3 regions of the Rossellomorea sp. ABR4_012 genome follow, and region 3 is predicted to be linked to each of the others. Evidence: predicted binding sites of a transcription regulator. Region 3 holds the regulator's gene; each other region holds the start of a gene.
The links. Region 3 encodes LexA, which represses DNA repair genes until DNA is damaged. Its sites were predicted from a motif close to CGAACATATGTTCG; they were not measured.

Region 1 (3,285 bases), on a different contig from region 3:
GCCTCATGTGGGCAGCTGGAAATCTTGGGTTATTGCTTGCCTTGCCGAGGATCGGGGTGGCTACAAGCTTTTCTCTCTCACAAACGGGAATAGTCATTTCGACAATAGGAGGGCTCTTCTTCTTAGGCGAAAAGAAATCGAAAAAACAAATACTGCTTGTTATTGCAGGGTGTATTCTCATCATTATCGGCGGAGTGCTGCTCGGCTATACAAAAAAATAGGACGGGCAGGCCATCAACTCTTATGTTCATGACAAGAGCGCTGCATTATAGTACTGAAAAAATAAAGGAGGAAATCCCATGTATTCAGATTTAGAAGGAAAAGTGGTTATTATCACAGGCGCTGCAACCGGAATCGGCAAGGCGATAGCCAAAAGGTTTGCCGAAGAAAAATGCAAGGTGGTCATCAACTACTTCAATGAAGATGAAAATCCACGGGAATTATTGAAGGAAATCGAACAGAGCGGCGGCACTGCTTCCATCATCCAGGGGGACGTGACCAAAGAGGAGGATGTCGAAGCCTTTGTCAAATTCGCCCATGATACATATGGGAGCCTCGATATTTATGTGAATAATGCAGGAATTGAAAATGAAGTGCCATCTGAAAGATTGTCCCTCGAAGATTGGAACAAAGTCCTGAATACAAATCTGACCGGTACCTTCCTCGGCTGCCGGGAAGCGGCGGAGTACATGTTGAAGAATAGCATCAAGGGCTCGATCATCAACATTTCATCTGTCCACGAAATCATTCCCTGGCCGCATTTCGTTCATTATGCTGCCAGCAAAGGCGGAGTGAAACTGTTGATGGAAAGCCTGGCTTTGGAGTTCGCCCCCGACGGCATCCGGGTCAACAACATTGCCCCGGGCGCCATCGATACCCCCATCAATGCAGAGAAATTTTCCGACCCCGAAAAGAAAAAAGGGGTCGAAAAACTGATACCGCTCGGCTACATCGGCGAACCTGAACAAATCGCTTCCTGTGCAGCATTCCTTGCATCAGAACAGGCAGGCTACGTAACCGGAACGACCTTGATCGCAGATGGCGGGATGACAAAGTATCCGGGGTTTCAGGCCGGAAAAGGGTAATGAAGTGAAGGAGTCTGCTCTGTGACGGGGCGGGCTCTTTTTTGCAGGCAGGAGCGAATTTGAAGGGAAGGGCTCCAGCAGAAGATGTGGAGGAGGGTTTCATCCTTTTATTAGAGGAAAACGGGATATAGTTACAGCTATATGTAAAAAAAGGTTGCTTTAAGGAAATGCCCATCTCTATATTCCTCTTGGGACTCGGGTAATGAGGATAATTGCGCCACTAATTTGAAGTATTGCGCCGGATTTTTATTAATTGCGCCAGTTCAGGGATAATTGCGCCCCTTTTCAATTTAATGCTCCACTTTCCCGATAATTGCGCCGCTTAGAATCATTCTTGTTTGTCCCGTCGTTCACTTTAATCGTTTTATGCTGCGGTTCCCCAGAGCCAGCCTCGTCCGCTTTTCTATTGTCCAGCTGCAGGGCTTAGGCACATGTCATAAGCCAAATTGTCCAAGAAGGCAAAGACCCGCCTTCATGGCCAATTCGTCTTATGCCACCCGCCTCTGATCAAAGCCCTTCCACTTTTCTAGTGTCCAGCTCCGGCGGCTAGAGGCTCGAGACATAAGTCATGCCATCCAAAAAGGCAAAGAGCGCCTTTATGGCTGCCCTGCCTTATGCTTGTCGCCTCTGAACGAGCCGACTCCGCTTTTCGGTCTCCCAATATTTTAACTCCATTCCCAGTAATTTAAGTTGAAAGCGAACGTATATTCGTATACAATCATAGATATAATAAATAAGAACGAATGTTCGATTTCGCAAAGGGAAGGAGTGAGAAGGATGACTGTCGATTACAGCAGGCTGCCGCACCACAAGATTTTATGCATCGATATGAAGAGCTTTTATGCCAGCTGTTCGGCTGTCATGCTCGGGCTTGATCCGCTCCAGTGTCACTTAGCGGTGGTCGGGGACCGGGAGCGGCAGGGGAGCATTGTACTGGCTGCGTCTCCCAAGTTAAAGAAAGACTTCGGGATTAAAACCGGGTCGCGGATGTTCGAAATTCCAAAGGATCCCCGTATTCAACTTGTAGAGCCGAAAATGGCTACCTATGTACGCATTTCCACTGAAATTACCCGCTTGTTTCATCGTTACGTTCCAAAAGACGCCATTCACACGTACAGTGTCGATGAAAGCTTCATCAAAATTGACGGGGCCACCCATCTGTGGGGGGACGCCATGACCATCGCCCGTAAAATAAAAGATGATATGGAAAGGGAGTTTCAGCTTCCGTGTGCGATTGGAATCGGACCCAATATGCTTCTGTCCAAACTCTGTTTAGATCTTGAAGCAAAGAAGGAGGGGATTGCAGAGTGGCGGTATGAGGACGTGCCGGAAAAGCTGTGGCCTCTGTCCCCCCTCAGTGAAATGTGGGGAATCGGCCGCCGTCTTGAAAAGACGCTCAACCGGATGGGAATCTTCTCGGTCGGGCAGCTGGCGCAGTATGAGCTCGAAAAACTCGAAGCGAAGTTCGGGGTGATGGGCAACCAGCTGTATTATCATGCCTGGGGTGTGGATTTATCGGAAATCGGGGCTCCGATCATGGAAGGGCAGATCAGCTTCGGAAAAAGTCAGATTCTCCTCAGGGATTATAAGGAAAGGAAGGAAATCAAGTCTGTCATTCTCGAGATGTGTGAAGAAGTGGCAAGGAGGGCAAGGACGCATAAGAAGGCTGGAAGAACCATCAGCTTTGGGATCGGGTACAGTCAGGAAGAATTCGGAGGCGGGTTCCACCGCTCCAGGACAGTGGAAGAGCCGACCAATATCACAATGGACTTGTACAGAGTCTGTCTCGAGCTTTTTGAAGAGAATTATAACGGAAAGACCGTCCGGAAAATATCCATAGCCCTTTCAAATATTGTGGAGGATGAAACAATGCAAATTTCCTTATTTGATCCCAAACGCTGGGAGAAGCGGGAATTGGGGTATGTGGTGGATAGGATTCGCCGCAAGTATGGGTCGGCTTCCCTGCTCAGGGCGGTATCCTATACAGAAGCAGGAACGGCGAGACACCGTGCGCGGCTCGTCGGAGGACACAAATCGTGATGAATCCGGGAGGTGAGCAAGTATGATTCGTGACCGCGGAAGAATCAAATGGACGTCCATGATGCTGCCGGAGCATGTGAAATTACTACGGGACTGGGCGAAGGAAGATACGTATGAAAAAAGAAAAGAGCTTGATGAACAAGAATTAGAAGTATTGAAC
Region 2 (3,285 bases), on a different contig from region 3:
AACATGATCATCTCAGGAGAAGAAAGCTGCCGGCTGCTCAACCACTCGCTGTTCACATCCGTCATTTTCTTTATATTTCCTGTCGGGACATGGAGGGTATATAGTTCCCCTGGTGTTTCGGGCTTACTCATGGCGATCACCGCCTGTTGTCCTTCCGAGTGAAAGTCAAATCCATAAATATGCTGCTCTTCTTCAAAGAGAGCCGGATAAACCGCTCCATCTATGTGTGCATAATAAAGGATTGTATTTCCACGATCGGAAGCGATGAAATAAAGGCTTTCGTTATCCTTCGCCCATACGACCCCCGTCTGTGATGCCCCTTGTATACTATCACTGTTGAGATAGTCCCCCACCGGGATATCCATCGCATCAGTAAGCGGCAATGAGAAGTTTGATTCCATATTGTATAAATAAACTTTGTTCTGAGTGGCATTTTCAAATTCCCGGTTATGCCCTATATAGGCAAGGTGCTTTCCGTCATGCGAAAAGCTTGCTCCCCCATAATACCCTTGCTCTTCTGTCACTCTCCTGGATTCCATTTTTTCGATATCCAGTAAGTACAGGCAGGATATAAAAGAAAAATCCTTATTCTCTTCTAAATCTGCAGAATAGGCTATGTAGTTTCCGTTCCAGGAATGAAGCGTGTAATCATGTTCATCATCCGTAAGTCTCTTCATCTCTTTGAGCTCAAGATCGATCATCACTAATTGAGCATAACGATCATCATGAAGCCCACTGTCATCCGACTTATATTTCATCGAGGAAACAATAAACGGTTTGATTTTCTCTTCTTCCTTCTCGTCCTTCCCTTGAAGTGCTTCACCTTTTTTCATATGGATCACACACACTATTTTCTTTCCGCAAGGTGACCAGACAGGATTTGATATCCCTCTCTGGGTTTCTGTCAGCTGTTCTGCTTCCCCGCCATTCCGGTTCATCACATAAAGCTGTGTGCTTCCGGTTCGATTCGATAAAAATGCAATCTGACTGCCGTCCGGCGACCACCTTGGTGAAGAGACTTTTTCCTCCCCGAATGTCCATTGGATCCTATCGCCTGTTTTTAAATCAAGACAGAATAAATGAGAAATGTAATCATCCTTCTTCTCATCCATAACCGTCTGTACAAAAACCGCTTCATCACCATCCGGTGAGATTCGCGGATCAGAAAGAGCTTTAATTTGGTAAAGATCTTTTATTTTGATTCCACTGGCTTCCATAATTGTATAACTCCCTTTCATTTGTCCTATGTATGATTTCGACAGGGGAAAATGAATTCCTTTATTGGATAACTCTTTTAAACACCGCTGTTGATTTCCGTGCAAGACTTCGCTTTCCGCGGGCGGCCGGAGAGCCTCCTCGTCGCTGCGCTCCTGCGGGAAGAAAAGCGGAGGGGACTTGCTCAGCCCCGACAAGCATAAGATGAATAGGCCTGAAAAGGCGCTTTTTGCCTTTTATGCCTATTTAGCTTATGACCTCGAGGGGCTAGCCGGCAGAGCTGGACAGGTCTCACCTGTCTCGCTTTTCCCGCAGGAGTCTCTTGCACTCCAATCAACAGCTAGATTCATCAATAAGCTTTACAGAACATAATGGATAAGAGAGAACCCTCTCCTTCATACTAACAACAAATCCCCAATTCTCCATTTTTCGCTATTGAAAGTTGAGGCATTTCACCTTAAAATAAAAATACGAACATAAGTTCGATAACTGAAAAAAAAGGGGTCTTTTCATATGACACGAATCCCAGAGAATGACCGTAACATTTTGGAACAGGCGATTTATCTGCCAATGGTACTGACAATATTAAATCGAGACTTACAAATTGTAGACAAAAGCCCATTTAAACTCAAGCGTCCTTATTTAGAGCTGATAGAGGAAACCATGAAAGTCATCCAGGGAGAGCTTGCATACGTGAAAAAGTATATGAGGACGAATAAAATGAAGGTGGAAAGGCTTCAATCGGACGATGCCTTCACGATGTATATGTTTTTGTATAAGGGATACGAGGAACATCACAATTATTTTAACCCCCGGCTCAGAAACAGGGTGGAAGAATTAATGCGCCATTATCTATTCCGCCGGTTTCTTGAAACCAAATCCGCAGCGGAAAAACCGGACCATCCCCGCCAGGCCTGATGTGTTTCATCAGAATAAAAAAAGCGTGATTGGAGGCTCCTCACGCGTTTGTTTTATCTTTAAGGTAGAATGATTTCATGGTGTACTTGCTTTCCATCTCTGAAACCCGCTGGGAATAGGCGATTCGAAGGCTGGATGTACGAAGCATCTGATTTTCAAATGAACTGTATGAAATGGGAACCAGATGGGATTCCCGATTCTGAAAGGTTACTGAGGTTTGACCGTTCTCGGCGGCAGCATAACTGGTTACATGGGAGTGGGAGATCCACATACACTCACTTTTCACAGGAGAAGCAGTCGGAAATAAAAACATCGACATATGGGGGTTTAACATGATTGGGGCCTTATATGAAATGCCAATCAGCTCTTTCGTCCCATCCTTTCTTCCTTGATACGAAGAACCGAAAAATTCACAGCTTTTCTTCAGGATGTCCATCGGTTTAAACGGAGAAAGAATGACATCCTCCATTTCAATGATTTCTGTAAATGTCTTGGCACCATATTCAATGGGCTTTAACATCAATGTATGAGGATTTACTTCATATTCTTCCAAAATTCGCGATTTTCCCTTCATTTTTTCTCCTCCTTTTACATATTTCTCCAAAATAATACCATAAATACCACCAGGTGTCTCCATTATTATTAAAAAATTCTGAAATTATTTACACAACACTAATTCTCCCCTAAAAAATTATCAGAATATTTAATTTTTTGGTTGAATTTTTATCCCTCCTTCCATATACTAATAAAAAGAATTCAGAGGTGATCGTATTGGAAAATAAAAAGTCCTATACCGAAATGATGAAAGCTTCTGCGATGACCCGGAAACGAAATGCTGAAAGAAGCGTGATGGAGATTTACATCGATATGCTTCTATACGAAAGCATTCTGACAACTCAAAAGACCAAACTGTTAAAAGACATTGATGCAGCCCTGGACGATAAAAATGAATCGTTATTTTTGAAACTTACGGAAGAATTAAAGGAAATCAATATCCGTTATGGATTATAACCAAAGGCTGGCCTCATAGAAACAGGCCAGTCTTCCTTTTTGTCCCCAAAAGAATGACTTCTCTCCAATTGGTAAAAGCTAATCGCAAATTGATTTATTTGGAGCGAACAATATGATAATCATCAAGGTACTTGTCCTTTA
Region 3 (3,285 bases):
GAAAGCATTTATGAAAACTCCTTTACAGCTATTATCCATTTACCTGCAGCTCTTTGAAATATAACGATATGTTACTAGATAATAGCCTTTATGACAAGGGTCTTGTTTCTTGCTGGGCTTCAGTATACTCTTTAAATCTTCTATGCACTGTCGCTTTTGATATGTTATACCCAAACCCTCTCAACGTAGCAGCGATTTCGGCAAACGTCAGCTCATTCCTTCTCAGTCGTACAATTTCTTCAACCGGCACTTCAATCCGCTCTCTGCCTTCCAAATTCCCTTTGTTTTTTAAGTTTTTGTGAGGACGGAAACCATTTTCAACCGCTCTTTTCATTCCTCGTTTAATCTTTAAATTATGGAGCTTTCTTTGGTACTCTTCTACCATACTGACAATATTGATGACCATTGAATCTGATTCAGATAAATGCAGTTCCCCACTATGGGTCTGACTAATAATTTTTACATTTTCCTTCAAAATGCAATGGATTAAGGCAATCTTTGCATTCCCTCTTCCTATTCTCGTTTCATCTTGAATCAGCACTGTATCAATGGACCCATCCTTTATTAAATCCAATAAGGTCAGAACACCTGGACGGTCTAGTTCAAAACCGCTTGCCTGATCCTTAATAATCGCTCGAACGTCAAATTGGTGTTCCTCTGCAAGCTTCACCAATTCTGCTTCCTGTCTTTCCAGGGAAGTTTCCTGTGTGTCTTTCTTTGTACTTACCCTGCAGTATATCGCAGCATTCATAGAATCTCACCCTCTATTCGTTATTCATGGCAAGCTGTATATCGGAGTGGGTAGAATAAGTGGAAGTTTCTACAGGCAAAACCAGGGACATTCCCGGTTCAATTGAGAAAGAAATAAGATTATTTTCTTTTCCCACCCATTTTATAAACTCTTCTCTAGTCATGGAATATTCTCCTTCAAACTTTTCTGCAATCGTCCAGAGAGTATCACCCTTACTTACAGTAACAGTTTCATAGGAAGGCTCGCTCCCTGCGGTTAAAAATAAATAGCCTGCTGATAAAAAAGATAATACAAAAAGAATGATTATGTAAGAGAAACGGTTCCAGATTTGTGTTAACATACAAAATTACCCCCATGCGAATATTTGTTCTGTTTTTTGTAATTTGATTGTAATACGAACATTCGTTTGGTGTCAACCAAAAATTCGAACTTATGTTTGTATCAATTGGAAAGACATGCTATAATGGGAACATAAGATCGATAATAGAGGTGCGTGAACATGACTAAATTGTCTAAACGACAGCAAGACATACTTCAATACATTAAAGTATCTGTGAAAGAAAAGGGTTATCCGCCTTCAGTCCGGGAAATTGGTGAAGCTGTGGGATTGGCTTCCAGTTCCACGGTCCACGGCCATCTGGCAAGACTCGAAAGCAAAGGACTTATCCGCCGGGATCCAACCAAGCCAAGGGCAATTGAGATCCTCGATTTAGAAGAAGACACGATCCCTCGTCAAAAAGTTGTAAATGTACCGTTAATTGGTAAAGTAACGGCAGGTCAGCCTATTACGGCTGTTGAAAATGTCGAGGAATTCTTTCCGCTGCCTGAGCGTCTCGCTCCTTCAGATGAACAGGTCTTCATGCTTGAAATCATGGGGGACAGTATGATCGAAGCCGGTATTCTAGATGGGGACTTCGTCATCGTAAGACAACAGCAGACTGCTAACAACGGGGATATCGTAGTCGCAATGACAGAAGAGGACGAAGCAACAGTCAAACGTTTTTTCAAAGAGAAAGATTTCGTAAGACTACAGCCTGAGAACTCAACGATGAGTCCGATTATTTTACGAAATGTATCTATTTTAGGAAAAGTCATTGGTGTCTATCGACAAGTCCATTAATTCAAAAAAACGCTATTAAATAGCGTTTTTTTGTTTGGCCAACACGCATAAAAAGCCAGCGCTCTAATCAGCGCTGGCTTTTTTGTCGATTCTAAATCATGATTTTTAGTACATTTGGATATACTGCTCTCTCTCCCAAGGATGCACTTGTGTACGGAACATATCCCATTCGATTTCCTTCGCTTCCACGAAGTGTTCAAAGATATGGCCTCCAAGAGATTTAACAATAACCTCATCTTTTTTCAGTTCTTCTAAGGCAGCGTATAAAGTTGCTGGTAAATCAACGATACCTGCTTCTTCACGTTCCTTTTTATCCATTACATAGATGTTTCGGTCGATTGGTTTAGGCGCATCAAGATTGTTTTTGATGCCGTCGAGACCTGCTGCAAGAAGGACAGACATAGCCAGGTAAGGGTTAGCTGCTGGGTCCACACTTCTTACTTCTACACGTGTACTGATACCACGGGAAGCAGGAATACGGATTAATGGGCTTCGGTTTTGAGCTGACCACGCAACATAACATGGAGCCTCATAACCAGGAACCAGACGTTTATACGAGTTGACTGTAGGGTTGGTGATTGCAGTGAATGCAGTTGCATGCTTAATTGTTCCTGCAAGGAACTGGCGTGCAGTGTCACTTAATTGCAAGTCTCCTTTTTCATCGAAGAAAGCATTTTTACCATCTTTGAATAGTGACATGTTACAATGCATCCCTGAACCATTCACTCCGAATAATGGTTTCGGCATGAATGTTGCATGAAGCCCGTGCTTACGTGCAATTGTTTTTACAACAAGTTTAAACGTTTGAATATCGTCACAAGCTTTTAGTGCACTTGCATATTTAAAGTCGATTTCATGCTGACCAGGAGCAACCTCATGGTGTGATGCTTCGATTTCAAAGCCCATTTCTTCTAATTCAAGGGCGATATCACGACGGCAATTTTCGCCTAAGTCTGTAGGTGCAAGGTCAAAATAACCGCCATTATCATTCAATTCAAGAGTAGGTTCACCATTTACATCTAATTTGAAGAGGAAGAATTCCGGTTCAGGCCCTAGATTGAAATCAGAAAATCCAAGCTCTTCCATTTCTTTTAGCACTCGTTTAAGGTTGTTACGCGGATCACCTTCAAAAGGAGTCCCATCCGGATTATAGATATCACAGATTAAGCGTGCAACTTTTCCTTTTTCCGCTGTCCACGGGAATACAAGCCATGTGTCAAGATCCGGGAAAAGATACATATCCGACTCTTCAATACGCACGAATCCTTCGATTGAAGATCCATCAAACATCATTTTATTATCTAATGCTTTTTCTAACTGACTGAATGGGATCTCTACATTCTTAATCGTCCCTAGAATGTCAGTGAATTGCAGACGAATGAACTTAACACCCTCTTCATTCGCTAATCTAATC

Region 1: ACXAFV_RS08990 (Y-family DNA polymerase) is a predicted target of LexA. The motif match lies at 1,783-1,796, and genes of this name have one in related genera.
Region 2: ACXAFV_RS20700 (YhjD family protein) is a predicted target of LexA. The motif match lies at 1,687-1,700, and genes of this name have one in related genera.

What each region holds. Positions count from the first base shown of each region.
Region 1 is NZ_JBSWVK010000001.1:1,845,419-1,848,703, forward strand. It holds gene ACXAFV_RS08980 (GRP family sugar transporter) at 1-221, shown strand, start outside; gene ACXAFV_RS08985 (glucose-1-dehydrogenase) at 300-1,085, shown strand; gene ACXAFV_RS08990 (Y-family DNA polymerase) at 1,863-3,125, shown strand; gene ACXAFV_RS08995 (YolD-like family protein) at 3,148-3,285, shown strand, end outside.
Region 2 is NZ_JBSWVK010000007.1:7,499-10,783, forward strand. It holds gene ACXAFV_RS20695 (S9 family peptidase) at 1-1,217, opposite strand, end outside; gene ACXAFV_RS20700 (YhjD family protein) at 1,729-2,133, shown strand; gene ACXAFV_RS20705 (competence protein ComK) at 2,174-2,707, opposite strand; gene ACXAFV_RS20710 (IDEAL domain-containing protein) at 2,905-3,144, shown strand; gene ACXAFV_RS20715 (DUF421 domain-containing protein) at 3,257-3,285, shown strand, end outside.
Region 3 is NZ_JBSWVK010000004.1:246,490-249,774, forward strand. It holds gene ACXAFV_RS17295 (DUF896 domain-containing protein) at 1-8, opposite strand, end outside; gene ACXAFV_RS17300 (YneB family resolvase-like protein) at 89-751, opposite strand; gene yneA (cell division suppressor protein YneA) at 765-1,091, opposite strand; gene lexA (transcriptional repressor LexA) at 1,251-1,871, shown strand; gene glnA (type I glutamate--ammonia ligase) at 1,977-3,285, opposite strand, start outside.